DNA from 3 places in the Kocuria sp. UBA5001 genome. Region 3 is predicted to be linked to each of the others. Evidence: riboswitches for the same ligand, from Rfam matches in the RefSeq annotation. Region 3 holds a riboswitch; each other region holds the start of a gene.

Region 1 (10,512 bases), on a different contig from region 3:
GAGCCACGACCGGCGAGGGTGCGGCCGGTGGAGCTTCGGATGGTGAGGGTGCGGCCGGAGAGGCCGCGGGCAGCGGCTCACCCTCGGCTTCGGCGACACCCGCTGGGCCGGAGGGCTGCGAGCCCGAGCAGCTCGCGGCCGAGACCGCCGTGGACCGCGCGCAGTTCGTTGCCGAGGCCGCCCAGGCGCGGATCTCCACCGGGGACGCCGCGCGGGCAGATGTGGACGCCACCGTCGCACGGCTCCACCACGCGCTCGAGGACGGGCGTGCCGCGGGCCTGCTCGGCTGCGATCCCGGCCCGGTGGCGGCGCGGTACGACCTCCCCGAGGGGTTCACCACGGATCCCGCCGGTGCCACGGGCGCGGCAGAGCGGAAGGCCAGCGAGGCGGTCGTGCGGGCCGTGGCCACCAGCACCGCCGGGCAGCGCTCCTGGTGGCTGGACGTCCTGCAGGACACCGCGCACGGCGCCCAGCGGCTGGACCCGCAGAAGCCCGTCGCCGCGCTGCCCGGTCGAGGCTGACCCGGGCGGGCCCGGCAGGAGATCGCTGCCGTCCGCCGGGCGGTAACCCGGCTCAGCGGCCGGTGAGCACGTCCCAGCCGAGCTTCACGATCAGCACCGAGACCACAGCGAAGAACACCACGCGGATGAACGAGTTGCCCCGGGCCACCGCCGTGCGCGCGCCGATGTATCCGCCGGCCATGTTGCTCAGTCCCAGCACCAGGCCCAGTCCCCACAGGATCGAGCCGTGCGCGCCAAAGACCACGAGTGCACCGAGGTTCGTGGCCAGGTTCGCGATCTTCGCCTTGGCACTGGCCTCCAGGAAGCTGTAGCCGAGCAGCGAGACGAGTCCGATGATGAGGAAGGACCCGGTGCCCGGTCCCATGACGCCGTCGTAGAAGCCGATCACGGCACCGAGCAGGACTGCCAGACCGTAGTGCCGGGCGCCGGCGTGCCGCAGCTCGGTGAGCCGGCCCATCGACGGCTTCGCCACGGTGAAGGCCAGGACCGCGACGAGCGCCAGCACGATGATCGGCTTGAACACCCCCGCGGGCAGCGCCGCCGCCACGGCCGCGCCCGCCCCCGCGGCCACGAAGGCCGCCGCCGCCATGGGCAGGGCCGTGCGCAGGTCCGGACGGACGCGGCGGTTGAACGTCACCGCCGAGGTGGCCGTTCCGAAGACCGACCCCATCTTGTTCGTGGCCAGTGCCTGCACCGGGGTGAGCCCAGGGATCATCAGCGTCACAGGCAGCTGCAGGAGTCCACCGCCACCCACCACGGCGTCGATGAACCCCGCGGCGAGGCCGGTGAGCACGAGCAGCAGCAGGAGACCGGGGGTCGCGGTGTCCAGTCCCGAGCCCTCGAGGAAGGAGAGATCCACCACCCCGCCCGTTCCGAGCGGACTCAGCGACCGACGCCCGGGGCGTCGCCCCGGACCTCGGCAGTGATCTCTCCGACCACGTCGTCGCGTGCGATGTCGCGGCTGGTGCCGGTGCCGCGGTCCTTGAGCTCCAGCATACCGTCCTGCAGACCGCGACCCACCACGAGCACGGTGGGCACGCCCAGCAGCTCTGCATCCCGGAACTTCACGCCCGGGGAGACCTTGGGACGGTCGTCGAACACGACCGTGATCCCGGCGGACTCCAGCTCCGCAACGATTTCCTCTGCGGCCTCCAGGATCTCCGCGCCCTTGCCCGTGGCCACCACGTGGACGTCGGCGGGGCTGATGTTGCGGGGCCACACCAGGCCCTTGTCGTCGTGGTAGTGCTCCGCGATGGCCGCGAGCGCGCGGGTCACGCCGATGCCGTACGAGCCCATGGTCACGGTCACGAGCTTGCCGTTGCTGTCGAGGACCTTCAGCCCCAGGGACTCCGCGTACTTGCGGCCGAGCTGGAAGACGTGGCCCATCTCGATACCGCGCGCGATCTCCAGCGGTCCGGAGCCGTCCGGGGCGGCGTCGCCCTCGCGCACCGCGCAGGCTTCCAGCGTGCCGTCCCACGTGAAGTCGCGCTCCGCCACGAGCCCGTACACGTGGCTCTCCGCCAGGTTCGCGCCCGTGATCCAGGAGGTTCCGGGAACCACGCGGGGGTCCACGAAGAACGGGATGCCGGTGGCGGACTTCTCGCCCAGCAGGGGCTCGTCCGTGCTCAGCCCCGGACCGATGTAGCCCTTCACGAGCTGGGGGACGGCCCGCAGCTGCTCCTCGCTCGCGGCGGCCACCTCGAGCTCACCGCCCTGTCCCAGGGCGGTGCCGATGCCGGCCTCCACGCGCTTGAGGTCGATCTCCCGGTCCCCGGGGACGCCCACGGCCACGAGCTGCTTCGTGCCGTCCGGCAGCGTCACCGACAGCACCACGTTCTTCAGGGTGTCCGCGGCGGTCCAGGGCTCGCCCTCGCGGGGGTGCAGCTCGTTGGAGCGCTCCACGAGCGTGTCGATCGTGGGGCTCGACGGCGTGCGGTGCACCTGCGCGGCCGGGGCCTGCGAGTAGTCGAGCGGCTCCGGTGCCACGGTGGTCACGGCCTCGACGTTCGCCGCGAAGCCGCCCGCGGTGCGCACGAACGTGTCCTCCCCCACCAGTGAGGGGTGCATGAACTCCTCGGAGCGGGAGCCGCCCATGGCACCGGAGGTCGCGGCGACCGCCACCACCGGCAGACCCAGCCGCTCGAAGATCCGCACGTACGCGGCGCGGTGCTTGGCGTAGGACTCGTCCAGCCCGGCGTCGTCGACGTCGAAGGAGTAGGAGTCCTTCATGATGAACTCGCGCCCGCGCAGCAGCCCGGCGCGGGGGCGGGCCTCGTCCCGGTACTTCGTCTGGATCTGGTAGAGGGACACGGGCAGGTCCTTGTAGGACGAGTACATGTCCTTGACCAGCAGGGTGAACATCTCCTCGTGCGTGGGCGCGAGCAGGTAGTCCGCGCCCTTGCGGTCCTGCAGCCGGAAGAGGTTCTCGCCGTACTCGGTCCACCGGTTGGTGGTCTCGTAGGGCTCACGCGGCAGCAGCGCCGGGAAGTGCACCTCCTGCGCGCCGATCGCGTTCATCTCCTCGCGCACGATTCCCTCCACACGGCGCAGCACCGCGAGTCCGAGGGGCAGCCACGTGTAGATCCCGGGCGCCGCGCGGCGGATGTAGCCCGCACGCACGAGCAGCTTGTGGCTGTCGACGTCCGCGTCCACGGGGTCTTCGCGCAGGGTGCGCAGGAAAAGGGAGCTCAGGCGAAGCGGCACGAAAAGGTCCTAACCGCCCGGGGAACGGGCCGATCTGGGCAATGGATGTCTCCTGGGAGTCTATCGCTGTGCCCCGGGGATGCTCACGGCGGCACGGCGTCGCATGCGGCACGACGCCGCTCGCAGCACGGCACCGCTCGCCGGGCGGCGCCACTGGCAGCAGGACCGTCCCTCACAGCAGGACGGTTGCGAACTCCCCGGTCTGCTCGAAGCCCACGTGGCGGTAGGTGGCCAGGGCCGGGGCGTTGAAGGAGTTCACGTAGAGGCTCACCACCGGGGTGCGGACACGGGCGAGGGCCACGGTGGCCGCCATGCACGGCACGGCCAGACCGCGGCCGCGGTACCGGGGGTGGATCCACACGCCCTGGATCTGGCAGACGCGCCCGTGCCGGGAGCCGACGTCCGCCTTGAACACCACGGTGCCGTCCTCGTCGCACAGCACCGCGGTGCGACCCTCCGCGAGCAGCGAGCGCACGCGTCGTCGGTAGCCCTCGGCCCCGCTGGTCAGCGGCGAGTAGCCCACCTCCTCGGTGAACATCGCCACGGCGGCGGGAAGCACCCGGTCGAACTCCTCGGGTCCCGCCCAGCACACGCGCGAGGCCGTGCCACCGAGCAGAGCCGGGGCGGGGTCCCGCTCCATCACGAGCAGGGGCTGGTGGGCGCGGACGTCGAACGGTGCGGGCCAGTTCTCCCGCACCCGGTCCCACAGCCCCAGCACGGGCTCGGCCGGGCCGAAGACGGAGGCGAAGCGGGGCCCGCCGCGCAGCAGGAGGTCCGCGACGAGGTCCGTTCCCCGCTCGTCGAGGGCGATCGGGACGACGTTCGTGCCCACCCAGCACGCCCCCTCGAGCCGGCCGTCCGGGCCCCGCACGCCGTAGACGGGCGGCGTCGCACTGCCGCCGTCACGGATGCGCTCCACGTGGGCGGCCACGAACACCGAGGACACGGCGTGCTCGTCGAGCAGCCGGTCCAGCTCCCCCCGGCCCACGGCGGCGGGCGGGAGCAGCCTCGGGTCGCGGCGTCGGATCACCCGGCGGTCACGACCGGGGCACCCTCGACGGGCTGGCCGTTCTCGTCCACGCCCATCTCCTCGGCCATCTCGTTGGCCTGGGCGAGCAAGGTCTCCACGATCTGGTCCTCGGGAACGGTCTTGATGACCTCGCCGCGGACGAAGATCTGGCCCTTGCCGTTGCCGGAGGCCACGCCGAGGTCCGCCTCACGGGCCTCCCCCGGTCCGTTGACGACGCAGCCCATCACGGCCACGCGCAGCGGCACCGTGAGGTGGGCGAGACCCTCGTTGACCTCTTCGGCGAGCTTGTAGACGTCCACCTGGGCGCGCCCGCACGAGGGGCAGGAGACGATCTCCAGCTTGCGGGGGCGCAGCCCCAGGGACTGCAGGATCTGGTTGCCCACCTTGACCTCCTCCACCGGCGGCGCGGAGAGGGAGACGCGGATGGTGTCACCGATGCCCTGGGAGAGCAGGATGCCGAACGCGGTGGCGGACTTCACCGTTCCCTGCAGCGCCGGCCCGGCCTCGGTCACGCCGAGGTGCAGGGGCCAGTCCCCCCGCTCGGCCAGCAGCTGGTAGGCGCGGACCATGGTCACGGGGTCGTTGTGCTTCACGGAGATCTTGAAGTCGTGGAAGTCGTGCTGCTCGAACAGCGAGGCCTCCCACACGGCGGACTCCATGAGCGCCTCCGGGGTGGCCTTGCCGTACTTCTGCAGCAGCCGCTTGTCCAGGGAACCGGCGTTGACGCCGATGCGGATGGAGACCCCCGCCGCCTCCGCGGCGCGGGAGATGCCCTCGATCTGGTCGTCGAACTTGCGGATGTTGCCCGGGTTCACGCGAACTCCCGCGCACCCGGCGTCGATGGCCGCGTAGACGTACTTCGGCTGGAAGTGGATGTCCGCGATCACCGGGATCGGGGACTTCATGGCGATGATCGGCAGGGCGTCCGCGTCGTCCTGGGACGGGCACGCCACGCGCACGATGTCGCAGCCCGCGGCGTTGAGCTCCGCGATCTGCTGCAGCGTGGCGTTGATGTTCGTCGTGGGAGTGGTGGTCATCGACTGGACGCTGATGGGGCTCTGCGAGCCGACACCCACCGAGCCCACGCGGATCTGGCGGGTCGGGCGCCTGGGTGAGAGGACCGGCTGGGGTGCCGCCGGCATGCCGAGGTTGACCGAGGTCACGAATTTCCTCCAGGGAATTTGGCGTGCGGGGCCCGCGACACGCGCCCCGTGGGAAAGACTTCCCCCATTGTGCCCCACTCGTCCGACACGCGGCAGCCGCGCGTGACCCGCCGAACACCACGACGCCCCGGCAGCGCACAGGCTGCCGGGGCGGCGTCGGGAACTCGCGGGGGCGCCTCAGCGGCGCATGATCCTGCGCGCGAGCCAGTTGCCGAAGAACTGCACCAGCTGGACCAGGATGATGATCACGATCACCGCGGCCCACGTCACCTGGTCGTTGAAGCGCTGGTAGCCCAGGCGCAGGGCGAAGTCACCCAGGCCGCCGGCGCCGATCGCGCCCGCCATCGCGGACATGTCCGTGATGCCGATGACCAGGAACGTGTAGCCCAGGACCAGCGGGCCCAGTGCCTCGGGCAGGATCACCGTGGTGATGATCTTCCAGCGCGAGACGCCCATGGAGCGGGCCGCCTCGATCACGCCGGGATCCACCGTCATGAGGTTCTGCTCCACGATCCGCGCCACCGCGAAGGTGGCCCCGATGGTCATGGCGAAGATCGCGGCGTTGGGGCCCAGCCGGGTCCCCACCACGCTCTCCGTGAGCTTGCCGAGGGCGGCCAGCAGGATGATGAACGGGATCGGGCGCACGAAGTTCACCAGGAGGTTCAGGACGGTGAAGACCGCCCCGTTCTCCATGATGCTTCCTCGCCGGGTCACGTAGAGCCCCATGCCCACGGCCAGGCCGATGAACCCGGCCAGCACGAGGGTCACGGTGACCATGTAGAGCGTGAGCCCCGTGGCGCTCAGCAGCTGCGGTGCCAGTGTGGACCACTCCATCACTCAGCCACCTCCTCAACCTTGGTGACCGCCCGGAGGGCATCGACGGTCCGTTCGACGGCGTCCGGCGGGCCCGTGAGGGACAGCGTGAGCGTCCCGAAGGACCTGGACTGCAGGATGGAGATCCCTCCGAAGGCGATGTTGAAGCGCACGTCCGTGCGTGCTGCGTCCGAGAGCACCTCGCCGATCCGGTTCTGGTCGCGCACATCCACCATGACCAGCCGTCCCGGGTGCTCGCGGCGCAGCTTCTCGACCTCCGCGGCGTTGGGCACCGTGTGCATCACGGAGCCCACGAACTTGCGGGTGGTCTCGGCCTGCGGGTGCGCGAAGACGTCTGCGGTGGTCCCCACCTCGACCACGCGACCGCTGTCCATCACGGCCACGCGGTCTGCGATGGCACGCACCACGTCCATCTCGTGGGTGATGAGCACCACGGTGATCCCCAGTTCGCGGTTCACCCGGCGCAGCAGCGCGAGAACCTCCTGCGTGGTCTCGGGGTCCAGCGCGGAGGTGGACTCGTCCGCGAGCAGCAGCTCGGGGTTGGACGCGAGCGCCCGGGCAATGCCCACGCGCTGCTTCTGCCCGCCCGAGAGCTGCTCCGGGTAGTTGCGGGCCCGCTCGGTGAGCCCCACGAACTCGAGCAGCTCCGTGACACGTGCCCGGCGCTCCTCGGGCTTCCACCCCGCCCGGCGCAGCGGGTACTCGATGTTCCCGGCCACGGTGCGCGAGGTGAACAGGTTGAACTGCTGGAAGATCATCCCGATGTTGTGGCGCACGGAGGCGAGCTGGGTCTCCGACCGGCCGCTGACCTGCTGGCCACCGACCTCCAGGGTGCCGGACGTGGTGGTCTCCAAACCGTTGATCAGCCGCACCAGGGTGGACTTTCCCGCGCCCGAGTAGCCGATCACGGCGAAGATCTCCCCGCGCTTGACGTCCAGGGTCACACCGTCCACGGCGGTGACCTCACGGGGGCGTCGCTTGGGCCCGGTGGTGAAGACCTTGCTGACGTCGCGGAAGCTGACCAGGGTGTCCCCGGCGGCGGGGGCTGCACTCACTTGGTCTGGTCCTTCAGGTCCTGGGAGTAGCGCGTGAGGAGGTCCTTGAGCTCCTGCTGGTCCACCTTGGTGGGGACCGCGGTGCCCTTGGTCTCCTTCTTCTCGGCCTCCTGGACCTTGTCGTCGTAGTAGAACCCGGCGACCTTCTTCAGGGTCTCGTCGTCCGCGTTGGCCTCGGTGGACGCGAAGATGTTGTCGTACACCTTGGCGCTGTCCGCCGTGGGGTCGTCCTGGGCCAGCGCGGACTTGGGCTCGAGATTGGCACGGTCGAGGAAGTCGTTGTTCACCACGGAGGCGGCCACGGAGTCCATCGAGAGCACGGTCTGCTCCGCAGAGACCGGGCGCACCTTGATCTTGGACTTGTCCGTATCCACGTCCTGCTCGGTGGGGGCGATCGTGTCCTTCGTGAAGCTCACCAGACCCTGCTGCTTGAGCAGGTTCAGCGAGCGGGAGAGGTTGATCGAGTCGTTGGGAACCGCGATCTCGTCCCCCTGCTTGAAGTCGTCAACGGACTTCAGCGTCTTGGAGTACAGCCCCAGCGGGAAGATGGAGGTGGAGCCCACCGGGGTGATGGTGTCCCCGGAGTTGTTGTTGTAGTCCGCGAGGTACGCGATGTGCTGGAACCAGTTCATGTCGATGTCGCCGCTCTTCAGCGCGGGGTTCGGCTGGCTGTAGTCGCTGAAGTCCACGAACTCCACGGTGACGTCGTTCTCGGCGGCCACTTCCTTGAGGGCGTCCTGCACCGGCGTGGCCCCCACGATGCCGATGGTGATCTTGCCGTCCGCGGCCGGGTCCGTGTTGTCGGACCCGCCACCGCACGCGGTCAGGGTGAGGCCCAGGGTGGTGGCCAGAACGAGGGGAATCAGACGCTTGGTTCGCATGATCGTGCCTTTCCAGGGTCGGGAGTGGTTGCGCCGCGCAAACGGTCCCGCACTGGACGGAGGGTGCAGATCAGGCATGTGCCATTTCAGAGAAAAACCGCACTTGCCGTGATCGCATCGAATCGCGGCCGGATGGTCATCTGGGGCACCCCGCTACGGGAGAGGGTTGCCGTCCGGCCAGCCAGAGCTACGCGCCGGATCTCGTCATCCGCACAGAATCGTAGCACGCGACGTGTGACGAACCGTGACGCCCCGGGACCTCAACGGCGCCCCGCAATGCGCTCGTCCGCGACACGGCGGGCCCACTGCTCGGCGGCCAGGACGTCCTCGAGACCCGGCTGCGCGACGACGTCGTGCTCCCCCAGCACCCACTCGACCACGTCCACGATCTCCGTGAAACCCAGCTGCGAGCGGTGGAAGGCGTGGACGGCCTGCTCGTTGGCCGCGTTGAACACCGCCGGTGCCGTGCCGCCGGTGGTTCCCGCGCTCTTCATGAGCTCCACGGCGGGGAACGCCACCGGGTCCAGCGGCTCGAAGGTCCACTCGGCCGCCCGCGTCCAGTCGCACGCGGCGGCCGCGCCCGGCACACGGTGGGGCCAGCCGAGGCCGAGCGCGATGGGAAGGCGCATGTCCGGCGGCGAGACCTGCGCGAGGGTGGAGCCGTCCACGAACTGGACCATGGAGTGCACCACGGACTGCGGGTGGACGGTGACGTCGATCCGCTCCAGCGGCACGTCAAAGAGCAGGCTCGCCTCCAGCACCTCCAGGGCCTTGTTCACCATGGTCGCGGAGTTGGTGGTCACCATCACGCCCATGTCCCACGTGGGGTGGCGCAGCGCCTGCTCGGGGGTCACCTCCGCCAGCTGCGCGCGCGTCATCCCGCGGAACGGACCGCCGGAGGCCGTCAGCACCAGGCGGTCCACCTCCGCGGCCGTGCCGGAGCGCAGCGCCTGGGCGATCGCGGAGTGTTCCGAGTCCACCGGGATCAGGGCGTCCTCGAGTCCTGTGGCCGCGGCTGCGCGTTTCACGAGCGGGCCGCCGGCGATCAGCGACTCCTTGTTGGCCAGCGCCACCCGCCGACCCGCCCCGAGGGCGGCGAGCGTGGGAGCGAGTCCGATGCTGCCGGTGATCCCGTTGAGCACGAGGTCCGCGCCCTCCCACGCCGCGATCCGCTCCGCGGCGTCCGAGCCGTGCAGGATCTCGGGCACGGGCGACGACGACGCGCGGGCGGCGGCCGTGAGCGCCTCGCGCAGGCGGGCGGCGTCGTCCGCGGAACCGCTCGTACCCACGGCCCGCACCCGGAAGGCGACGGCCTGGCGGGCCAGCAGATCCAGGTTGGACCTGCCTGCAGCGAGGGCGACGACTTCGAACGGCGAGTGACCTACACCCTCCCCCGGCCTGCGCAGCCCGGCGGCCTCCGCGACGACGTCCAGGGCCTGCGTGCCGATGGAGCCCGTGGACCCCAGGATCACCAGGCGGCGGGGGGCATCCCTGGTGGCGGCGTCGAGGTCGGGGGTCATGGCGCGGGTCTCAGTCATGCCCCCAGTATCCCGCGTGCTCGGCCCCTGGCACGCACGCGGACCCGCCCGGGTGCGGACACGGCCTGGGGCACGGATACGGACCCGGGTACGGAACAAGGGCGCCACCCGGAGGTGACGCCCTTGTTCGCTGGGTCAGTGCGACCGCTGTGGACTCAGCGGCGACGGCCGGCCACGAAGCCGTAGATCAGCAGCACGATGATCGCGCCGATCACGGACGTGATGATGGTGCCGAAGCTGATTTCGTCGATACCGGCGTGCAGACCGGGAATGATGGACCCGATCCAGCCACCGAGGAACGCGCCCACGATGCCGAGGATGATGGTGACGATGATCCCGCCACCCTGCTTGCCCGGAAGGATCAGCTTGGCGAGAGCGCCCGCGATCAGACCGAGGATGATCCAGCTGAAAATGCCCATGTCTCCACCTCTAGTTACGTTTGTCACACAGGCGGGTGTCCGCTGTGATCGTGTTCAGGGAACCACCATCATTCTACTACTTGTTTCCGGCGTAAGGACACAGGTCACAGGGTGGTGTAGCACACGCTCCCGCCCTGCGGACGACAGCCGCGGAACCTGGAGGCAGCGCCCCCGGTCAGTGGTTGACGGCCTTCTCCGCGCCCACGCCGGTGAGGGAGCGAACCTCCATCTCCGCCTGCTTCACCGGATCCTCCCTGCGGCGCTCCGTGATCGAGCCGATGAACCCGAGCAGGAAGGACGCCGGGATGGAGATGATGCCCGGGTTGGACAGCGGGTAGATGGCGAAATCAGCGTCCGGGAGCATCGAG
Region 2 (10,512 bases), on a different contig from region 3:
CGACGCCGAGACCCGGGACGTGGTGCTCTACGGCTTCGGCCGCATCGGCCGGCTGCTCGCGCGCATTCTGCTCAACCGCAACGACGGCACGGGCCTGAACCTGCGCGCCGTCGTGGTGCGCCAGAAGCCCGGAAACGACCTCGTCAAGCGCGCCTCGCTGCTGCGCCGCGACTCGGTGCACGGCTCCTTCGACGGCACCATCACGGTGGACGAGGAGAACAACGTGATCACTGCCAACGGCGTGCCGATCCAGTTCATCTACGCGAACTCCCCCTCGGAGATCGACTACACCGAGTACGGCATCCACGACGCCCTGGTGGTCGACAACACGGGCGTGTGGCGTGACGAGGAGGGCCTTTCCCAGCACCTGCAGGCCAAGGGCGTGGGCAAGGTGCTGCTCACCGCCCCCGGCAAGGGCGACATGAAGAACATCGTGTGCGGCGTCAACGACAAGGACATCTCCCCGGAGGACACCATCCTCTCCGCGGCGTCCTGCACCACGAACGCGATCACCCCGGTCATCAAGGTGCTCAACGACGAGTACGGGATCGTCCAGGGACACGTGGAGACCGTGCACTCCTACACGAACGACCAGAACCTGATCGACAACTGGCACAAGGGCGACCGCCGCGGCCGCTCCGCCGCCATGAACATGGTGATCACCGAGACCGGCGCCGCGAAGGCCGTGGCCAAGGCCCTGCCCGTGATGCAGGGCAAGCTCACGGGCAACGCGATCCGCGTTCCCACCCCGGATGTGTCCATGGCCATCCTGAACCTCCAGCTGGAGAACGCCCCGGCGGACAAGGACCAGGTCAACGCGTTCCTCAAGGACATGTCCCTGAACTCGCCCCTGCGCAAGCAGATCGACTACGTGGACTCCCCGGACGTCGTGTCCACGGACCTCGTGGGCTCCCGCCGCGCCGGCGTGGTGGACGGTCTCGCGACCATCGTGAACAACAGCTCCGTGGTCCTCTACGTCTGGTACGACAACGAGTTCGGCTACTCGTGCCAGGTGGTGCGCGTGATGGCCCGCATGGCGGACATCTCCATGCTGCAGCTGCCCTAGCAGGCCTCCCGGGGCGCTGCCCCGGCACAACGGCGCCCGGTGACCTCCCCCCGCGGAGGGCCACCGGGCGTCGTCGTCGGTGGCGTGTCAGGAGGTCGCGGAGCCGCGGACCTCACCGATCGCGTTGACCCCGAACATGGGCGTGCCGTTGACGCGGTGGTCCCCGACGATGCGCGCCTTGTAGATCACCGGGTTGTGCGTGGCGACGGTGCGGGCGTTGCGCCAGAACCGGTCCAGCGCCTTGGAGCAGGACACCGCCGAGGCACCCAGGACGTCGAAGATTCCGTCCGTGACGTCCTTGACCAGCCCGGGAACCACCACGTGCGCCTGGGCCACGGCGAGCTCGCACGCGTTCGTCAGCTCCTCGGGATCGGTGATTCGGGGCTCCTGGCCGAGCACCCCCACGGCGGCGTCGACCTCGCGCGCGGCCTGCAGCACGATCGCCCGCGCGGCGGCCGCCTGGGCACTGAGCTCGCCCACGCGCTGCAGCACCTGGGGGTCCTCACGGGTCACCGCGCCGTTGCCCGTGTTGAAGCCGCGGGTCCTGGCACGCACCAGGTCCACGGCGGCGGTCGCGGCGGCCCCCGCGATGCCCGCCTCCACCGAGAGCAGCACCAGCTGGAAGACCGCGGTCTCCTGCGTGCTGCGCCCGTCCCTGTTCCGCACATTCTCCGCAGGCACCACGACGCCGCGGAAGTGGGTGGTGCCCGTGCCGGTGAGCTGCTGGCCGAAGCCGTCCCAGTCGTCCACCATCTCCACGCCCTCCCAGTCGCTGCCCACGAGCGCGTGGGATCGGGCCTGCTGGCCGGGGATCTGCGCGGTGACCTGGATCCAGTCCGAGAAGATCGACCCGGTCGAGTAGTACTTGGTGCCGTTGAGCTCCCAGCTGCCGCCCTGCTCCGATCGGGCCAGGCTCGTGGCGGCGGTCCCCAGCGCGGCGCCGGAGCGTTCGGTGGCGGCGTTGCCCACGGTCTCGCCCGCGGCAATGCGCGGGAACCATACGTCCGCCTCGCCCGCACCCAGGCTCGCGAGGAAGCCCAGGTGGGAACGGTAGACGTGGGCCACGCTGGAGTCCGCGGCGGCGAGCTCCACGAGCAGCTCCACCGTCTGCGCAAGCGTGGCGCCGTAGCCGCCCCGGGCCACCGGCAGGGTCAGCGCCCCGAACCGCAGCGCGTTGAGCCACCCGAAGCACTCGAACGGCAACTCGTGGTCCTGCTCGCGGGCCACCGCGCGCGCGGCGATCCGCGCGAACACGGGGCGGAAGACCTGCAGCAGCTCCTGCGTGGGGATCTCGCCCGCGGGCGGGAACCCCGTGGCGCGGTCGCTGTCCGCGGAGCCGCCGGGAACGCCGCCCGCGAATGCCCCGGGGACGACGCCGCCGGAGCGGGTGCTTCCCGTGCCGAAGGCCCCGGCGGCGGCGGCCTCCCGCAGCGCGGTGGCTGCGGCGACCTCCTGCGCCACCTCCCGTACTGCGCTCTCGCGGGCCCGGGTGCGGGGGGATTCGGTGGTCTGGGTGGTGCTCATGCGCTGACGGCTCCCTGCGTCGGATCCGCGCCGCGCGCCGTGCCCCTCGGCCGGGACGCGCCCGGGACCGTGCGGCGGCGCGGGCCTCCCCCGGGCGACGTCCGCGCACGCGGGGCGCGGACGTCGCCCACCGCGGGAGAGGCGACGGTCACCGAACCGGTCAGCGGAGCATGGCACTGTCCATCGGCCGTGGTGGGAGCACCGGCCCGTGACACGGGCGGTTGCTGCGGCGTCGACGAGCCACGTCTCTCGGCCGCTCTGGATGGCGTTACGTGCTCAATCCATCACGCGGGCCGCGAGGGTGTCAACGCGCGTGTCCTCCCGTGACCGGCTCAGCCCCGCCAGAAGCTCGCAACCGCCACGTTCAGCGCCAACAGGTCCCCGGTGTGGACGAGCTCGCGAGCCGAGTGCATCGACAGCAGCCCCACGCCCACGTCCAGCGTGCGCATCCCCAGCCGGGTGGCCGTGATGGGTCCGATGGTCGAACCGCACGGGATGTCGTTGTTCGCCACGAACTCCTGGTAGTCGATCCCGGCGTCCTCGCAGATCCCGGCCCACAGCGCGGCACCCACGGCGTCCGTGGTGTAGCGCTGCTTCGCATTGATCTTCAGCAGGGGCCCGCGACCAGGTTCAGGCGTGTTGACCGGATCGTGGTGGCCTTCGTAGTTGGGGTGCACCAGGTGCCCGGCGTCCGAGGAGAGGCACACGGAGCCCGCGATCTCCCGCAGGTGCTCCTCCCGCGACTGCCCGCGGGCGGCCGCGATGCGTTCCAGGACGTCCTCGAGGAACGGTCCGCCCGCGCCCGAACGGGTCTCGGAGCCCACCTCCTCGTGGTCGAACGCTGCCAGGATGCTCACGTGCGGGGCGGCCTCGAGCTCCTCCACGTGCTCGGTCATGGCACGCAGTCCCGCGTACACCGAGGTCAGGTTGTCGAGCCGCCCGCTCGCGAGCAGGTTGGACTGCGCTCCGATGAGCTCGGGAGCCTGGGTGTCCGCCACGGTGATGTCGTAGCCCAGAATGTCCTCGGGCGCCACAGTCCCAAACGCCTGGTCACCGGCCGACGACGACGCGTGCGTGGCCTGCGCGAGCACCGCCAGCACGTCCGCGTCCTGCGCGTCCCCCACGCCCCACACGGGCTGGGTGTGGCGCTGCTTGTCGAGGGTGAGGGCCTCGTTGGCGCTGCGGTCCAGATGGATGGCCAGCTGCGGGATCCGGGCAACGGGCCCGGTGGCGCTCAGCACCTCGCGGGGCCCGTTCTCCCCTCGTACCACGAGACGCCCGGCAAAGCGCAGGTCCCGGTCCAGCCATGAGTTCAGCAGCGCGCCGCCGTAGACCTCCACCCCGGCCTGGTACCAGCGGTGGGAGACGGTGGTGGGGCGGGGCTTGAGCTTGAAGCCCGGCGAGTCGGTGTGGGCGCCCAGCACGCGGTAGCCCGCGCCGGCCGCGGCACGGGACGGCAGCACCCAGGCGATCAGGGCGCCATCGCGCACCGCGTAGTAGCGGCCCCCCGAGCCTTCCGGCCAGGCCTCGGCCTCCGAGAGGCGCGTGAACCCGGCGCCCTCCAGCGCGGCGGCGGCCGTGGCGACGGCGTGGAACGGGCTGGGCGAGGCGGTGACGTACTCCCCCAGACCACGCGCGAAGGCGGTCTCCGGGGCGGAGCCCGTCGCGGCGTCGGCGGCGGACGGGGAGCTCACGGGCGATCTATTCGTCATGGACCCCAGTGTAGGAGGGGCTCTCCGGGCGGCCCCGGTCCGCCGGGGGCGCCAGCTGCGGCTGCCCCTGCGAGGTGCGCGTGTCCAGCACGCCCACGTAGCGCCCCTCGGCGTCGCGGACCGAGTAGGGGCCGTACTGCGGCGGCAGCGTCATGTAGGTCTGGGTGATGGGGTTGAGCACGTAGGCGGCCATGCCCGAGGAGTCCGCGGCGATCGCCGCGGGGCGGGCGTGCAGGTCGGGCATGCGCGGCGGTGCCGGCGGCGGAGGGAGGATCACGGTGCGCGTCACGGCCAGCGCCGGGCGACGGCGCACGAGCCAGAACACGATCGCCAGGTACGCGCCGTTGAGGATGACCTCGAAGACCACGTCCGAGGGGCTGCCGGAGGTCTCGTTCATGTCCGCGAGACCGACCATGCCCATGGCGGTGACCACCATGTTGTTCACCGTGTGCAGTGCGATCCCGGCCTCCAGGCCGCCCGTGCGCCACGTGACGACGCCCATGGTCACGGCCATGATGCCCACGGAGACCTGACCCCACACGTCGTAGGTGTGGCCGAGCACGAACAGCGGCACCGGAAGGAGGATGGCCCAGGCCGGGTGCTTGAGCCAGCGGCCGATGGTCTGCGCCAGATAGCCGCGGAAGACCAGCTCCTCGGCGGTGCACTGCAGGGGCACCACCACGAGCCACAGCACCACGAGCCACCCGAAGCCCGGTGCCAGTTCGAGCTGCGGGACGCCGCCGCCGGTGGTCATGTCCAGACCGATCCCCACGGCGTTGACCACCACGTACACGGCCGCCGCGGCCCCGAGGCACGTGAGCAGCCACCTCCAGCGGATGCGTCCGGCCACGGAGAAGACCAGGCCCAGCGGGCGGGGGCCGAGCACCAGGCGTGCCAGCAGCACGCTGGGCAGCATCAGCGCCACGGAGCCGAAGAGCAGCAGGAACACTGCCGGGTCCATCTGGTCCATCGCCAGGATGTCCTCGGACAGGGATTCCGGGAGGGTGAACGCGATGACGATCCCGAACAGGATGCTCAGCACCAGGTAGATGCCCACCCCTATGACACCCTCCACGAGGGGCATCCACCAGCGGTGGTTGCGGTCCGCGAGCGCGAGCCGGTGGTAGAAGAACGTGCGGGTGGTGCCCGCGCTGATGGGACCAGGGGCTGAGACCGGGCCGGGGACGTGGCGGCCGTCGGACGGCCGCGCCAGGCCTTGCACGCCCGGGTTCTGCACGCCGGGAACTCGCACGCCGGGGTCCCTGCGGCGGGGCTGCTCACCCTGCTGCGGGGGTGTCGGGCGGGACCACGGGGCACTCGGCTGACTCATGCGTCCACGGTAACGGGTCTGCGGGTCAGCGCTGGTAGCGCTCCACGAAGGCGCGCAGGATCCGGGGCGCCTGGTTCACCACGGGTCCGTTGACCACGCGATCGATCACGGCCTGGGTGTCCTGGGGACGGAAGTAGCCAAGGTCCTTGTACGCCATGATGCGGCTGACGAGTCCCTCGGGGTCCAGCTCCGGGTGGAACTGCGTGGCGTAGAGGTTGTTCCTGATCCGGTACATCTGCACCCTGCACACGGAGCCCGTGGCGAGCAGCACAGCATTGGACGGCATCACCCGTGTGCCCTCCTTGTGGCCCACGTACGCGCTGAACTCGTGCGGCAGCCCGGCGAGCAGCGGGTCCTTCTTCCCCTCCTCGGTGAGGGTCACGGTGACGGGTCCTACGTCCTCGTGGCACGCGTGGTCCACGATGGCGCCCTGGTGGATGCCGAGGGTTCCCACGCCGTAGCACGCTCCGAGGAAGGGGAAGTCGCGGGCCACCACCTCGTCCAGCAGGGAGCTGATCCAGGTCTCCGCGGTGCGCTGCGCCTTGGACTTCTCCTCCGGCGGGTCCGACGAGTTGAACGGCGAGCCGCCCACGATGATCCCGCTGTACTCGTCCAGGTCCAGCGCGGGCCACTGCCCGGACTCCAGCCGGATGCGGGTGAGCTGGGATTCCTCGAGCCCCCCGAAGCGGGCCACGGCACGGTATTCCTCGTCCGCAATGGTGTCGTCGGCGCGCGTGGCCAGGAGCACGAAGGGTTTCATGCCCTCATGCTAGCCACCGCGCGGCAGCGCCGGGGACGACGCCACCCGGGCACCCGCCTGCACCCCGTGACCGAGGGTGCGGGCAAGCAGCTGGCCCCCTTCTACGACACGCCGATGGTCTATCACCCGCTGTCCACGCTGCTGCTGGCCGGGGTGCGGGAGATCCTGGTGATCACCACCCCGCACGACGCCGAGCGGCTCGAGGACGGGCCACGGTTCGGCATGTGGACCACGTACGCGCAGCATCCGCGTCCGGACGGTCTCGCGCGGGCGTTGCTCCTGGGCACGGAGCACATCGGCGGCTACCGCGCCGTCGATTTTGCCTGCACTCCCTCGCCGCTGACACCTCACCGCGCGCACGTGCGCGGTCACGACGGCGGCACCACCGCGTCCCGTGGGGCGCTCAGCGCGCGGAGGCGAACTGCGCCGAGAGCCGCTGGGCGGCGTCGCGCAGGAGGGGAACGGCACGCTCGCCGAACCCCCAGTCCACCCGCGTGGTGGGACCCGAGACCGAGATGGCCGTGGGCGTGGGGGCGTTGGGCAGGACCATGGAGAAGCAGCGCACGCCGATCTCCTGCTCCTCGTCGTCCACGGCGTAGCCGCGCTCCCGGATCACCTCGAGGTCCGCGAGCAGGGACTCCACGGTGCCGTGGCTCTTCACGGTGGGGGTGGGCATGCCCATGGACGTCACGATGCTCAGAACCTGCTGCTCCGGCAGGGCTGCCAGGATCGCCTTGCCCACCCCGGTGTCGTGCATGTGGGCCCGGCGGCCCACCTCCGTGAACATCCGCATGGAGTGGGAGGACTGTGCCTGACCCACGTAGATGACCATCTGCCCGTCCAGCATCGCCATGTTCGCGGACTCCCCCAGCTCGTCCACGAGCCCCTGCAGCACGGGCTGCGCGTAGGTGCCGAGCTGCAGCCCGGCCGCGTTGCCCAGCCGGATGAGCCCCGGGCCGAGCGCGTAGCTGCGGTTGGGAAGCTGGCGCACGTAGCCCAACGGGATGAGCGTGCGCAGCAGTCGGTGGATGGTGGGCAGCGGCAGTTCGGCCCGGGAGGCGAGCTCGCTGAGCGAGGACTCTCCGCCGGAGGCGGTGATGATGCTGAGCAGGTCGAAGACCCGCTCCACGGACCGGACCCCGCCCGCGCTCCTGCCGTCCACCATGCGTGTGCTCCCTCTGCTTGCTGAGTTGGGCTGACCGCCGGGTCGGCCGGGTCACCGGCTCGCAGGGGTGCCGCGACGCCCCCGGGAGATGCCCTCAAGAACCGACCGCACTGTGTGAGCCAGGACTCAATTGGCGGTTGTCATGCGTCACATTCTACGCCTACGATGCCGTTAGTGGAATTATTTTTCCACCATGCGGATTTTTAATGGCGCAGCGCCCGCTGCCCTGGCACGACCGACTGCACCGACATCCAGGAGGCAACCCATGAGCATCACCCACACGACGCCCGAGAACGTGGCCGCCGCGGACCAGATCCTCTCGGACGAGGCCCTCGCGTTCGTCGAGGCCCTGCACCAGAAGTTCGGGGACCGCCGCGAGGAGCTGCTCGGCAAGCGCGAGACCGTGCGCCGCCAGGCCGCCGAGACCGGGACCATGAACTTCCTCCCCGAGACCAGTGAGGTCCGCGAGGGCGACTGGAAGGTCGCGCCGGCACCCGCCGCCCTGCAGGACCGGCGCGTGGAGATGACCGGACCGGCATCGCCCGCGAAGATGGCGATCAACGCCCTGAACTCCGGCGCCAAGGTGTGGCTCGCGGACCTCGAGGACGCCGCCTCCCCCAGCTGGGCCAACCAGGTGGACGCGATCGCCAACCTGCGCGACGCCGCCCGCGGAACCCTGGGTTTCACCTCCCCGGAGGGCAAGGAGTACAAGCTCCGCGAGGACGTGCCTTTGGCCGTGGTGGTCATGCGACCGCGCGGTTGGCACCTGCCCGAGTACAACATCACGGTGGATGGCAAGACCGGCTCCGGTTCTCTCACAGACTTCGGGCTGCACTTCTTCCACACGGCCAAGCAGCTGATCGAGAACGGTCAGGGGCCCTACTACTACCTGCCCAAGATGGAGTCCTACCTGGAGGCGCGGCTGTGGAACGACGTGTTCACGTTCGCGGAGGAGTACCTGGGCATCGAGCACGGCACCGTGCGCGCCACCGTGCTGATCGAGACCATTCCCGCCGCGTTCCAGATGGACGAGATCCTCTACGAGTTGCGGGACCACGCCTCCGGGCTCAATGCCGGGCGCTGGGACTACCTGTTCTCGATCATCAAGTACTTCCGTGACGCCGGCGAGAAGTTCATCCTGGCGGACCGCTCAGCCGTGACGATGACCGCTCCCCTGATGCGCGCGTACACGGACCTGCTGGTGCAGACGTGCCACAAGCGCGGCGCCTTCGCGATGGGCGGCATGGCCGCGTTCATCCCCTCCCGCAAGGACGAGGAGATCAACAAGGCCGCGTTCGAGAAGGTCCGCAACGACAAGACCCGCGAGGCCGGGGACGGCTTCGACGGTTCGTGGGTGGCCCACCCGGACCTGGTGCCCGTGTGCCAGGAGGTCTTCGACGGCGTGCTCGGCGAGAAGCCCAACCAGGTGGACCACCAGCGCCCCGACGTGGACGTGACCGCCGAGATGCTGCTGGACGTGCCCTCTGCGGGGGACCAGCGCACAGAGAAGGAGCTCAACGCCAACCTGTACGTGGCCATCCGCTACGTGGCGGTGTGGCTGTCCGGCAGCGGCGCGGTGGCCATCCACAACCTCATGGAGGACGCCGCCACCGCGGAGATCTCCCGCTCGCAGATCTGGCAGCAGATCAAGAACGGCGTGGTCTACACGGACACCGGCAACACCGCCACGCGCGAGCTCGTCTCCGACGCACTGGACACTCAGCTCGAGGTGCTGCGCGGTGAGATCGACCAGGAGAACTACGAGAAGTGGTTCGTGCCCGCCGGGCGGCTCATCTCGGACATGGTGCTCAGGGAGGACTACCCGAACTTCCTCACGCTGTCCGCGTATGACCTCTTGGAAGGCAGCAAGTGACCCAACCGGCCCACGCCGCTCACGCGTCCCCCGCCACGACCGCCCCGCGCGGCGCGGCGGGGGACGCCCCCGTTCTCTCCGAGGGCTCTATGCCCCGCGCGGACCTGCGCCACGACATGCACCTGACCATCGTGACGTTCCTCCCCGGCGGGGTCATCCCCTTCGCGGAGACCCACGTGATGGAGCCCGGGCCCCACATCCTCGAGGGCCAGGCCGTGTACCGGCTCCACGAGGACTGGTGTGAGGTCCAGGAGAGCGATTTCATGTGGTCGCACGGCCATGGTGCGCGAGGCATCTTGCTGCCTGCGTTTGAGGCGCACCACGACGCGGCTTGCCGCGTGAGGAGAAACGATGACGCCCCCACGAAAAATTGCCGGTACCCCAGCCGGCGTGGCCTTTCGCATCGCCGCCGTCGTGGCGTACGGCGGGATTCGGCTGGCTGCGAGGAGAGCCTCTGCGGCAGGACGGGCAGGTTCCCCGCGCGGACCCGTTTCCAAGAATCACCCGGAGGCTTGAGGCCGCCCTCGTGGCGCTCACGTGTTCCGAGCGCGAGGTGTCTCTGGCGATCCCTGATTCCCTGGCCAGACGAGGACGGCGCCCCGGGCCGTCATGGCCTGGAGCGCCGTCGTCGCAGTTCGGAACCTCAGATCGTCTTGGCGTCGATCACGAAGCGGTAGCGGACGTCCGAGCCGACCACGCGGTCGTAGGCGTCGTTGATCTCGTCCGCCTTGATGAGCTCGATCTCCGCGGTGACGCCGTGTTCGGCACAGAAGTCCAGCATCTCCTGGGTCTCGCGGATGCCGCCGATGTTGGAGCCCGTGAGGGACTTGCGACCGCCGATGAGCGAACCCGCACTGACCTCCAGGGCCTCGGTGGGCAGACCCAGCAGCACCATGGCGCCGTGGGGGCGCAGGGTGGCCATGAACTCCTGCACGTCGATGTGCGCGGACACGGTGTTGATGATGACGTCGAACTCGCCCTTGTGCTCCTTCAGGGCCTCCGGGTCCTCCTTGCGGGCGATCCAGTTCGTGGCGCCGAATCGCCGGCCGTCCTCCTCCTTGGAGCGGGTCTGGCTGATCACG
Region 3 (10,512 bases):
GCGTGGTGCACGGGATCGTGGCCGGCGTGGGCGGCTACGGGAACTCGCTGGGCCTGCCGAACATCGGCGGCGAGGTGGAGTTCGACCCCTGCTACCAGGGCAACCCGCTGGTCAACGCGCTGGCGGTGGGCGTGATGCGCCACGAGGACATCCGCCTGGCCAACGCCTCCGGTACGGGCAACAGGGTGGTGCTCTTCGGTGCGCGCACCGGCGGCGACGGCATCGGTGGTGCGTCCGTGCTGGCGTCCGAGTCCTTCGACGACTCCAAGCCTTCCAAGCGCCCCGCCGTGCAGGTGGGTGACCCCTTCGCGGAGAAGGTGCTCATCGAGTGCTGCCTGGAGCTGTTCAAGTCCTCGCTGGTGGAGGGCATCCAGGACCTCGGCGCGGCGGGCATCTCGTGCGCCACGTCCGAGCTGGCGTCCAACGGTGACGGCGGCATGCGGGTGGACCTGACCGAGGTGCTGCTGCGCGACCCGTCCCTGACCCCGGGCGAGATCCTGATGTCGGAGTCCCAGGAGCGGATGATGGCCGTGGTCACGCCGGAGAAGGTGGCGGACTTCGAGGCCGTCATGGCCAAGTGGGACGTCGAGCACTCGTGGATCGGCGAGGTCACGGACACCGGCCGGCTGGTGATCAACTACCAGGGCGAGGTGATCGTGGACGTGGATCCGCGCACAGTGGCCCACGACGGCCCCGTCTACGAGCGGCCCTTCGCCCGACCGGAGTCCCAGGACGCCCTGCAGGCGGCGCACTTCACGGGCTCCCCGGAGGACGCGGCGCGGCCCTCGGGCGCCGAGCTGGGCCCGGCCCTTCTCGAGCTGATGGGCTCCCCGAACCTGTGCTCCAAGGCGTGGGTCACCAGCCAGTACGACCGCTACGTCCAGGGCAACACCGCCATGGCCATGCCGGACGACGCCGGTGTGCTCCGCGTGGACGAGAGCACCAACCTGGGAGTGGCCCTGTCCACGGACTCCAACGGCCGCTACACGCGCCTGGACCCGTACGAAGGCGCCCGGCTCGCGCTCGCGCAGGCCTACCGCAACGTGGCCACCGCCGGGGCCCGACCCGTGGCCGTCTCCGACTGCCTCAATTTCGGCTCCCCCGAGGACCCCGACGTGATGTGGCAGTTCGCGGAGGCCGTGCGCGGACTCTCGGACGGCTGCCAGGAGATGGGCGTGCCCGTGACCGGCGGCAACGTCTCGCTCTACAACCAGACCGGCGGCGTCGCCATCAACCCCACGCCGGTGGTCGCCATGATGGGCGTGCTGGACGACGTCACCCGCCGCACGCCGTCGGGCTGGCGGGAGGACGGCCAGGCCATCTACCTGCTCGGCGAGACCGCGGACGAGCTGGACGGCTCCGAGTGGGCGCGCGTGCGCGGCCACCTGGGCGGCACGCCCCCGCGCGTGGACCTGGGCCGTGAGCGCACCCTCGGGGACATGCTCATCAACATGTCCCGGGACGGCATGATCGACGCCGCGCACGACGTCGCGGAGGGCGGGCTGGGTGCCACGCTCGCCGAGATGGCGCTGCGCTTCGGCGTGGGCGCGCGGATCGGGCTGGGCGAGGTCGCGGAGCGCGACGGTGTGGACCTGTTCACGCTGCTGTTCTCCGAGTCCCAGGGCCGCGCCGTCGTGGCCGTGCCCCGCTCCGAGGAGGTCCGCTTCAGCGACATGTGCACCGTGCGTAACTACCCCTTCGCGCGAATCGGCGTGGTGGACGCCGTAAGCGGCACGCTGGACTTCCAGGGGGAGTTCGCCGTGGCGCTGGACGCCCTGCGGGAGGCCCACGAGGCCACGCTGCCCCGCCACTTCGGCTGAGGCACGGGGGCGGAGCCCGTTGGGTGTGGCCATGATGGACGAACTGCCCGAGCTGGACGGGCCCCGGCCGCCGCGCACCGAGCGGCTGGAGCTGCGTCCGTTCACGTGCGAGGAGCTCGAGGCCGGGGCGGACGGGCGCACGCTGCCCCGCTTCGCCCCCGGGTTCCCCGCCGCGGCGGACCGGGACTGGGCGCGCGGTGCCAGCGAGGCCGGCGCGCACTTCGCCACCGAGTCCCCGTACTCGCGCTTCGCGGGGGTCGAGCTCGTCACCGGCGGGATCGTGGGCACGGGCGGCTTCTCGGGCCCCGCGATGAACGCGGAGCTGGAGCTGGAGGGTTCGCTGGTCGCCGACCGGCGCCGCCGGGGTCTCGTACCACCTCCCCCACCCCTGATGGAACCGCAAGCATGAACCCCTGGATCCCCTTCAACCTGCTGCCCGCGGACACCGTGCCCGAGTGGATTCTGGTCGCCCTCGCGGTGCTGGACCTCGTGGCGAAACTCGTGGCGCTGGGCTGGATCCCCCACCAGCGCCGCCCGTCCGTAGCGCTGGCCTGGCTGCTGGCCGTGTTCCTGCTGCCCTACGCGGGCCTCGTGCTCTTCCTGGTGCTGGGCTCCTCCCGGCTGTCGCGGCGCCGCATGGACAAGCAGGCCCGGATGAACCACGTGATCCAGGAGAACACCCCGGAGGGCGTGGCCCTGGGCCCAGAGTTCGACCGGTACCCGGAGTGGGTGCGCACCACCGCGGCGCTCAACCAGAACCTCGGGGCGCTTCCCATGGTGGGCGGCAATGACTTCGAGATCCTCCCGGACAACCACCGAAACATGGCCCGGATGGCGGCGGACGTGGACGCCGCCACGGACTACGTGCACTTCGAGTTCTACATCGTGGCCGTGGACGAGGTCTCCAGGGACCTGCTCAACGCCCTGATCCGTGCCCACGAGCGCGGCGTGCGGGTGCGCATCCTCATCGACCACGTGGGGTCCCTGGGCTACCCCGGGTACGCGGAGCTGGTCCGCGAGTTCGACCGATCCGGGGTGCCGTGGCGGCGGATGCTCCCCATCCGCCCGTGGCGCGGGGAGTGGCAGCGCCCGGACCTGCGCAACCACCGCAAGATCCTGGTCGTGGACGGGCAGGTGGCCTACACCGGTTCGCAGAACATCATCCACCGCTCGTACAACAAGTCGAAGAACGTGCGGAAGGGACGGCAGTGGAAGGACCTCATGATCCGGGGTACCGGCGCCGTGGTCACAGAGCTCAACGCGGTGTTCGTCTCGGACTGGTACTCGGAGACCGACGACCTGCTGCTGGACGAGTCCCCCGCCGCCCTGGAGCAGGCCTCCGGGCCCATGTTCGCGCAGGTGGTGCCCTCCGGGCCCGGATTCGAGACCGAGAACAACCTGCGGCTGTTCAACCACCTGATCTACAACGCCAACCACCGCGTGGTGATCTCCAGCCCGTATTTCGTACCGGACGAGTCCCTGCTGCACGCGCTCACCACGGAGGCCCAGGCGGGGGTGCGGATCCAACTGTTCGTGGGTGAGACCTCGGACCAGTTCCTCGCGCAGCACGCCCAGAACTCCTACTACTCGGAGCTCGCGCGCGCCGGGGTGCAGATCCACCGCTACAGCTCCCCCACCGTGCTGCACGCCAAGTTCGTGCTGGTGGACGACATCGTCTCGGTGATCGGCTCCTCCAACATGGACGAGCGCTCGTTCGCGCTGGACCTCGAGGTCTCCGTGATGATCGTGGACCACGGGTTCCGCGAGCGGATGGAGCGGATCGTGGAGCAGTTCACCGCGCACTCCACGCGCCTGGACCTCGGCGTCTGGGAGAAGCGGCCCCTGGGCCGCAAGTTCGTGGAGAACGTCTGCCGCCTCACCTCCGGGCTGCTCTGAGGTGGTACTACGACGACGCCACCCGGGGTAGCCGGGTGGCGGCGGCGTCGTTGTCCTCGTAGTGCGGCGCCCGCGCCGCGACGGCTCAGGAGGCCACGAGCACCGTGCGGCCGTTGAACGTGCGGTTGCGCAGGCCGTCCAGCGCGGAGTTGACCTCCTGTGCGGTGAGCGGGAGCTCCGTGATGGGCGGCCTGGGCAGATCCGTGTCCTGGGCGAGCTTCACAAGCTCCTTGAGCTCGGGCAGGCTGCCCACGAAGTTGCCGCGGATGTTCAGCAGGTTGAACGCCACGAGCGCGGTGGGGAACGTGAACTGGCCGCCGAACAGCCCCACGCTCACCAGGGTGCCGCCGTTGGCCAGGGCGAACAGGGCGGCGCTGGAGGTGTCCCCGTTGTTGACCAGGTCGATGGCCGCGGCGATCTTCTCCCCGCCGGCCGCCACGATGTCCTTGTGGAGGGCCTCGCCACCCGCTACCACGGTTGCCGTGGCACCCATTGCGGTGGCGTTCTCCAGTGCCTTCTCACTCATGTCCACCGCCACGATGTTCTCGTGGCCCAGTGCCTTGAGCAGCGCAATGGTCATGAGCCCCACACCACCGGCGCCGATGACCGCAACCGGCTTGTCCGCGGGGACCGGGATGATCTTCTGGATGGCCGAGTAGGACGTCAGCCCAGAGCAGGCCAGCGTGGCACCGAAGGAAGGCTCGATGTCCCCGAGCGGCACCAGGTAGCGGTCCCCTGGAACCAGGACCTCCTCCGCGTAGCCGCCGTTGAGTGCCACCGAGAGGTTGCGCTTGGCGCCGCTGCAGTAGTTCTCGCGGTCCTCCTGGCAGGCCTGGCACTCACCGCACCCGACCCAGGGGTAGACGATGTACTTGGTGTCCCCCGGCTGCACCGTGGCCTGCGGGCCCACCTCCACCACCTCTCCCACGATCTCGTGGCCCAGCACCACCGGGTACTGCGCGCCCGAGGCGGTCAGCTCGCGACGCCCCGCGCTGCCCAGGTCGAAGTACCCGTCCTGAGCGTGGACGTCCGAGTGGCACACCCCCGAGTTCGTGACGCGGATCAGCACCTCGGAACCCGTGAGCTGGGGCTTCTCCAGCTCGATCTCCTCCGCCGGGGCACCGGGCTCGGCATGGGCGAAAACCTTCATGGCTACTCCTTCGTAGCAGTTGCGTTCGTGCGACTCGCAGTGTGAGCCTCACCATAATTCTAGGCCGCACCACCCGGATGCCGAACCGGTGCGCCGGGGCTCGCCGCACTGCCAGGTGACGGGCCACCGGGGCCCGCACGACGACGTCGCACCCGCCGGCCCGTGGTGGGCCTTCCGGCAGACCGAGCTACGGGAAGGTCTAGCGTGACCCCATGGACGAGACACCCACGGACACGACCCACCGATCCGAACCACCCCAGCAGGGCGACGAGACCGCCACCCTGCTGGGGTTCCTGGAATACCTGCGCGCTACGGTCGCGTGGAAGACCGAGGGGCTCAGCACGGCGCAGCTGCACGAACGTCCCCTGCCCAGCACCATGACCCTGGGCGGCATGCTCCGCCACCTCACCTACGTGGAGGACCACTGGTTCTGCTACGTGCTCAGCGGGCAGCGGCAGTGCTCCCCGTGGGACGCCGTGGAGTGGGAGAAGGACCCGGACTGGGACTGGGACTCCGCCTCCGAGGCGGGCGGGGACGCCCTGCGAACGCACTGGGCCGCCGCTGTGGAGCAGTCCCGGCAGCGGTGGGAGAACTTCGCCGCGGAGCACGCTCACCCGATGGACGCGCTCGTGGCCCGTCCCCTCCGCGGGGACATGAACGCCCGGTGGGTGCTCACGCACATGGTCGAGGAGTACGCGCGCCACTGCGGCCACGCAGACCTGCTGCGGGAGGCGATCGATGGCGCCGTCGGGGAGTGAGGTCCTTGCGACCGACGGCGCCTGGGCCGACCCACGAGCCCGGGCCACGCCACTCGGTGTCGGGATGGCGGTCGCACGGGTCAGTCACGAGCCGGGCGGGCCACCGTCACTCCACTCGGCAGCCGCAGCTCACCGGATCCTGTGGGATCGGTTCCAGGCTGCGTACCGCCAGCAGGTGACACTCTGGGAAGCGGTGGCCCTCGTCCGGGCGGCTCATGGTGTGCCAGACCTCGCGGAAGCCGGCCCGCAGGAGGTGGTCCGCCATCACCTCGGGGTGCCAGCGCCAGGCCGGGCCCACGGCGTGGTCAAAGGAGACGACCGCCCGACCGCGGTCCATCGCCTGGAACGCGAGCATCACCACGCCGCCCTCCGGCATCCGCTCTGCCCGGTCCGCGCGCACGCCCGCCACCCTGCACCGCCCGCTGCGGCACCGTCCGGAACTAGTGCCGTCCGGAACAGGGCCCCGGCGGCGCGGACCCCGGGCGGGAAACGGGCCGTTGTCCCACCCGAGTGGGGTGCCCCGGCAACCCGGCCGTGCGGCGTCGTCCTCCCTGCGTCCCGGGCCGCCGCTCAGCGGGAACTGGCCGTGGCCACGGAGCACGCGTCCGCGAACGCGCCCCGGTAGGCCGCGGCGGGGTGAGTGTCCTTCACGCGGTCCTGGCCGGCTCCGTAGAGGGACTCGCGCAGGGTGGAGCCCTCGTACTCGGTGCGGTAGCGGCCGCGGGCCTGCAGTTCGGGGACCACGTACTCCACGAAGTCCTCGAAGGAGCCCGGGCTCACGTGGTAGGCCAGGTTGATGCCGTCCAGGCCGCCCTCGTCCACCCAGCGCTCCAGCTCGTCCGCCACGGTGGACGGAGAGCCCACGATCACGGCGCCCATCCCGCCCAGGGCGCAGTGCTTGGCGATCTCCTCGCGCGTCCACCGCTTGTCCTTCGCCTGGAGGGTGAACGGGGTGAGGAAGGACTGGATGGAGTCGGTCTTGATGTAGTTCAGGGCCTCGTCCTCCGGGAACTGGGAGAGGTCCACGCCGGACCAGCCGCCGATGATCGCCTGGGACGCCTCCAGGTCCACGTACTGCAGGTAGTCACGGTACTTCTCCGCGGCCTCCTCATCCGTGTCCGCGACCACCACGGAGAGCATCGCGTAGATCTTCACGTCCTCCGGGTCCCGGCCCTGGGCCTGCGCCTGCTCGCGGATCTTGTCCGTCATGTACCGGGTGAGGTCCGGGCGGGTGCCGCCGATGAACACCGCCTCCGCGTGCCGCCCGGCGAACGCCTGCCCGCGCGAGGATGCACCCGCCTGGAAGATCAGCGGCGTGCGCTGCGGGGACGGCTCGGTCAGCCCGGCCCCGGGAACCGTGAAGTGCTCGCCGGCGTGCCGGATGGGGTGCACCTTGGTGGGGTCCGCGTAGACCCCGGATTCGCGGTCCTTCACCACGGCGTCGTCCTCCCACGAGCCCTCCCAGAGCTTGTAGCACACGTCCAGGAACTCCTCCGCGATCTCGTAGCGCTGGTCGTGCTCGATCTGGCGCGGCAGCCCCTGGTTCTCAGCGGCGGAGGGCAGGTAGGAGGTGACCACGTTGAAGCCCACGCGCCCGCGCGTGAGGTGGTCCAGCGTGGCGAACTTCCGGGCGAGGGTGTAGGGCTGCTCGTAGGTCACTGCGCTCGTGACGCCGAAGCCCAGGTGCTCCGTCACGGCGGCCATGGCCGAGACCTGCATGAACGGGTCGTTGACCGGGACCTGCGCGCCGTCCCGCACGGCCGGTGCCGCGGAGTTGCGGTAGATGTCGTAGATCCCGACGACGTCCGCCAGGAAGAGTGCGTCGAACTTCCCCTTCTCCAGCAGCCGGGCCAGATTCGTCCAGTACTCGAGCGTGTTGTACTCGGTGGCCCGGGACCGCGGGTGCCGCCACAGGCCAAAGCTCTGGTGGTCCACACAGGTCATGTCAAATGCGTTGACGGAGATCCGCTTGCTCATGTGCCGGTTCCTTGAAGTTGACGCAACCCGCACCCCGTGCACCGCCCGCGGCGGCCATCTGCGGGTCCAGCGCGCGCGTGTGCGGCGCCGTACTTGCCGCATGCGGTGTGCCATGCGGCCCGATCCTCACCTGGGGCACCCCGCTACGGGAGAGGGTTGCCGTCCGACAAGCCAGGGCTGAACGTCGGAACTCGTGATCGTCTCGATCCAGAGTCTAACCACGCTCCCTCAGCAGGCGAAGCTCCACGTGACGCCGCGTGACCCCGCGCACCACCGATCCCCGTGGGCTGTCTCACACCGACTTGCATCACCGCTCCGGGCAACCGTTGAATGAGGGCGTTCCCATCCGGAGCGGCTGAGAGACCTGGCTCGTCGACGTCGCAGCAACCGGCCCCACGCGGGCAAGGTGCTAATGCCAGGAACGATGGAGTTGATGAGTTGCGTCATGTCCTCACACGCCCGGACACCGCCCTCGACGCCGCGGCGGTCTCGTTCGAGAACCTGGGCAAGTCCTTCCCCTCCCGCGACGGTCGGTACGAGCAGCCCGTCCTGACGGACGTCTCCTTCCGGGTCGAGCCGGGAGAGATCGTCACCGTCCTGGGCCCCTCGGGCTGCGGGAAGTCGACGCTGCTGCGCGCGGTGGGCGGCCTCAGCGCCCCCACGTCCGGCGCGGTACGGATCGACGACGACGTCGTCTCCGGGATCGACCCGCGCTGCGCCGTCGGCTTTCAGGAGCCGCGGCTGCTGCCCTGGCGCACGATCACGAAGAACGTGGAACTCGGCCTGCCCGCGAGAACCCCGAGCGGCACTGGCCGACGCCGGGTGGCCGAGCTGCTGGATCTCGTGGGGCTGACCCACCACGCGGGCCACCGCCCCGGAGAGGTCTCGGGCGGCATGGCGCAGCGCGCGTCGCTGGCCCGTGCGCTGGCCCGCAACCCCCGGGTGCTGCTGCTGGACGAACCCTTCGGCGCGCTGGACGCCCTCACCCGGATCCGCATGCAGGACCTCCTGCTGCAGGTGCACCGGGCGGATCCGACAACGGTCCTGATGGTCACGCACGACGTCGAGGAGGCGCTCGTCCTCTCCGACCGCGTGGTCGTCCTGACCCGAGAGACCCCCACGAGCCCGGCCACGGTGGCGGAGGTGCTCGCCCCGGATCAGGCCCGCCCGCGCTCCCGGGACGACACCCGCCTCACCGCCATGCGCACCCACCTGCTGCGCCTGCTCGGTGTGGAGCGCTGAGGGGTGCCCGTCGTCTCACGCCGGGGCGTGCTGCGTGCCGCCGCCCTCTCCCCCCTGGCGCTGCCGTTGAGCGGCTGCGTCATGGCCGGGGAGGGCCCCGGACGCGGCGTGGCCGGCGGCTCCGCGGACGAGATCTACCTGGACTACGCCACGTACAACCCGCTGTCACTGATCATCAAGTCCAAGGGGTGGCTCGAGAAGGTTGCCGCCGAGCACGGCCAGAGCGTCACCTGGGTCTACTCGGCCGGGTCGAACAAGGCGAACGAGTCCCTGCGCGCGGGCGTGGTCGATGTCGGCTCCACCGCCGGCTCGGCCGCGCTGCTGGCACGGGCCAACGGCTCCCCGATCAAGACCATCAGCCTCTTCTCCCAGCCCGAGTGGTCTGCCCTGGTGCGCACGGCGGCCTCGCCCGTGCGCGCCATCGCTGACCTCGCAGGCAAGAGCGTGGCCGTCACCAAGGGGACGGACCCCTACTTCTTCCTGCTGCAGTCCCTGAAGGCTGCGGGGATGAGCGCGGAGGACGTCACCGTGACGAACCTCCAGCACGCGGACGGGCGCACGGCCCTGGACTCCGGCCGGGTGGACGCCTGGTCCGGGCTGGACCCGATCATGGCGGCGTCCGAGCAGAACGGCGACGTGCTGTTCCACCGCAAACTCGAGTACAACACCTACGGCTTCCTCAACGTCCGCGAGGTCTTCCTGCGGCTGAACCCCACCGGCGCCCAGGACGTGGTGAACACCTACGCCTATGCCCGCTCCTGGGCGGCGCGGCACCGTGACGAGGGGATCGAGGTCCTCGCGGAAGCGGCGAAGATCGACCTCGACACCGCCACCCGTGTGTGGCACCGCACCCACCTGGACATCGACCCCGTCCCCGGCGAGAAGCAGCTCGCCGTGCTGCGGGAGGTGGGCCCGATCCTCGTCGACTCGGGGGACGTGCCCTCGCAGCAGGATGTGGACGACGCCCTCGCGGGGATTGTCGAGCAGCACTACGCACAGAGCGCGGACGCCGACGCCGCGGCCCGGGCCATCGAAGGGAACGCCCCATGAGCACGCACTCCACCTCCGGAAGCACGACCCTGGACGAGGTGACCGGCGAACCCCTCGGCGGCGCGAACGCGAGCACGGTGCCCGCCGCCGAGCACGAAGGCTCCGGTCCGCTGCCCCCACGACGTCGACGGGCAGGTTCCGTGCCGCGCACCCGGCTCACGGTCGCCCTGCTCGGACTGGTGCTGCCCGTCCTGCTGCTGCTCGTGTGGCACCTCCTGTCCACGAACGGCTTCTACTCCCCTGTGCAGCTCCCGCAGCCCTCGGCCGTCCTCGGCGCCGGGTGGGAGCTGCTGCGCAGCGGTGACCTGTGGGTGCACGTGGGGATCTCCACCCAGCGCGTGGTCGTAGGATTCATGCTCGGCAGCGCCCTGGGCCTCGCCGTCGGCGCCCTGGTGGGACTCTCCCCGTGGGCGCGGATCCTCGCCGGGCCCACCGTCGGAGCCCTGCGCGCGGTACCGTCCCTGGCCTGGGTTCCGCTGCTGCTGCTGTGGATCGGGATTGGGGAGAACTCCAAGGTGACCCTGGTGGCCATCGGCGCGTTCTTCCCCGTGTACACCACGGTCTCCGCGGCGCTGCAGCACGTGGACGGGCAGATCGTCGAGGCGGCCCGCTCGTTCGG

The links. Region 3 has a riboswitch for S-adenosylmethionine ahead of B3G12_RS08950 (LLM class flavin-dependent oxidoreductase). Riboswitches for the same ligand answer to the same signal wherever they lie in the genome.
Region 1: linked by a shared signal. The riboswitch ahead of B3G12_RS00300 (MetQ/NlpA family ABC transporter substrate-binding protein) and the one ahead of B3G12_RS08950 (LLM class flavin-dependent oxidoreductase) in region 3 are both predicted to bind S-adenosylmethionine.
Region 2: linked by a shared signal. The riboswitch ahead of B3G12_RS10195 (acyl-CoA dehydrogenase family protein) and the one ahead of B3G12_RS08950 (LLM class flavin-dependent oxidoreductase) in region 3 are both predicted to bind S-adenosylmethionine.

Annotation. Positions count from the first base shown of each region.
Region 1 covers NZ_DGYR01000001.1:53,460-63,971, forward strand. Annotated here, with positions in the region: gene B3G12_RS00265 (hypothetical protein) at 1-521, shown strand, start outside; gene B3G12_RS00270 (sulfite exporter TauE/SafE family protein) at 574-1,380, opposite strand; gene B3G12_RS00275 (proline--tRNA ligase) at 1,404-3,224, opposite strand; gene B3G12_RS00280 (DUF4081 domain-containing GNAT family N-acetyltransferase) at 3,397-4,254, opposite strand; gene ispG (flavodoxin-dependent (E)-4-hydroxy-3-methylbut-2-enyl-diphosphate synthase) at 4,251-5,417, opposite strand; gene B3G12_RS00290 (methionine ABC transporter permease) at 5,595-6,251, opposite strand; gene B3G12_RS00295 (methionine ABC transporter ATP-binding protein) at 6,251-7,306, opposite strand; gene B3G12_RS00300 (MetQ/NlpA family ABC transporter substrate-binding protein) at 7,303-8,187, opposite strand; SAM riboswitch class IV at 8,282-8,396, opposite strand; gene dxr (1-deoxy-D-xylulose-5-phosphate reductoisomerase) at 8,448-9,707, opposite strand; gene B3G12_RS00310 (GlsB/YeaQ/YmgE family stress response membrane protein) at 9,881-10,144, opposite strand; gene B3G12_RS00315 (solute symporter family protein) at 10,320-10,512, opposite strand, start outside.
Region 2 covers NZ_DGYR01000016.1:14,322-24,833, forward strand. Annotated here, with positions in the region: gene B3G12_RS10190 (glyceraldehyde-3-phosphate dehydrogenase) at 1-1,066, shown strand, start outside; gene B3G12_RS10195 (acyl-CoA dehydrogenase family protein) at 1,154-2,590, opposite strand; SAM riboswitch class I at 2,768-2,859, opposite strand; gene B3G12_RS10200 (M18 family aminopeptidase) at 2,923-4,302, opposite strand; gene B3G12_RS10205 (CPBP family intramembrane glutamic endopeptidase) at 4,292-5,632, opposite strand; gene B3G12_RS10210 (glutamine amidotransferase) at 5,658-6,392, opposite strand; partial or broken gene B3G12_RS10215 (sugar phosphate nucleotidyltransferase) at 6,399-6,692, shown strand; gene B3G12_RS10220 (IclR family transcriptional regulator) at 6,796-7,557, opposite strand; gene aceB (malate synthase A) at 7,823-9,430, shown strand; partial or broken gene B3G12_RS10230 ((S)-ureidoglycine aminohydrolase) at 9,529-9,699, shown strand; gene B3G12_RS10235 (NAD(P)-dependent alcohol dehydrogenase) at 10,074-10,512, opposite strand, start outside.
Region 3 covers NZ_DGYR01000013.1:229,725-240,236, reverse strand. Annotated here, with positions in the region: gene purL (phosphoribosylformylglycinamidine synthase subunit PurL) at 1-1,820, shown strand, start outside; gene B3G12_RS08975 (hypothetical protein) at 1,852-2,229, shown strand; gene cls (cardiolipin synthase) at 2,226-3,716, shown strand; gene B3G12_RS08965 (alcohol dehydrogenase) at 3,802-4,866, opposite strand; gene B3G12_RS08960 (DinB family protein) at 5,079-5,624, shown strand; gene B3G12_RS08955 (hypothetical protein) at 5,731-6,024, opposite strand; gene B3G12_RS08950 (LLM class flavin-dependent oxidoreductase) at 6,195-7,601, opposite strand; SAM riboswitch class IV at 7,686-7,800, opposite strand; SAM riboswitch class I at 7,941-8,032, shown strand; gene B3G12_RS08945 (ABC transporter ATP-binding protein) at 8,040-8,843, shown strand; gene B3G12_RS08940 (aliphatic sulfonate ABC transporter substrate-binding protein) at 8,847-9,893, shown strand; gene B3G12_RS08935 (ABC transporter permease) at 9,890-10,512, shown strand, end outside.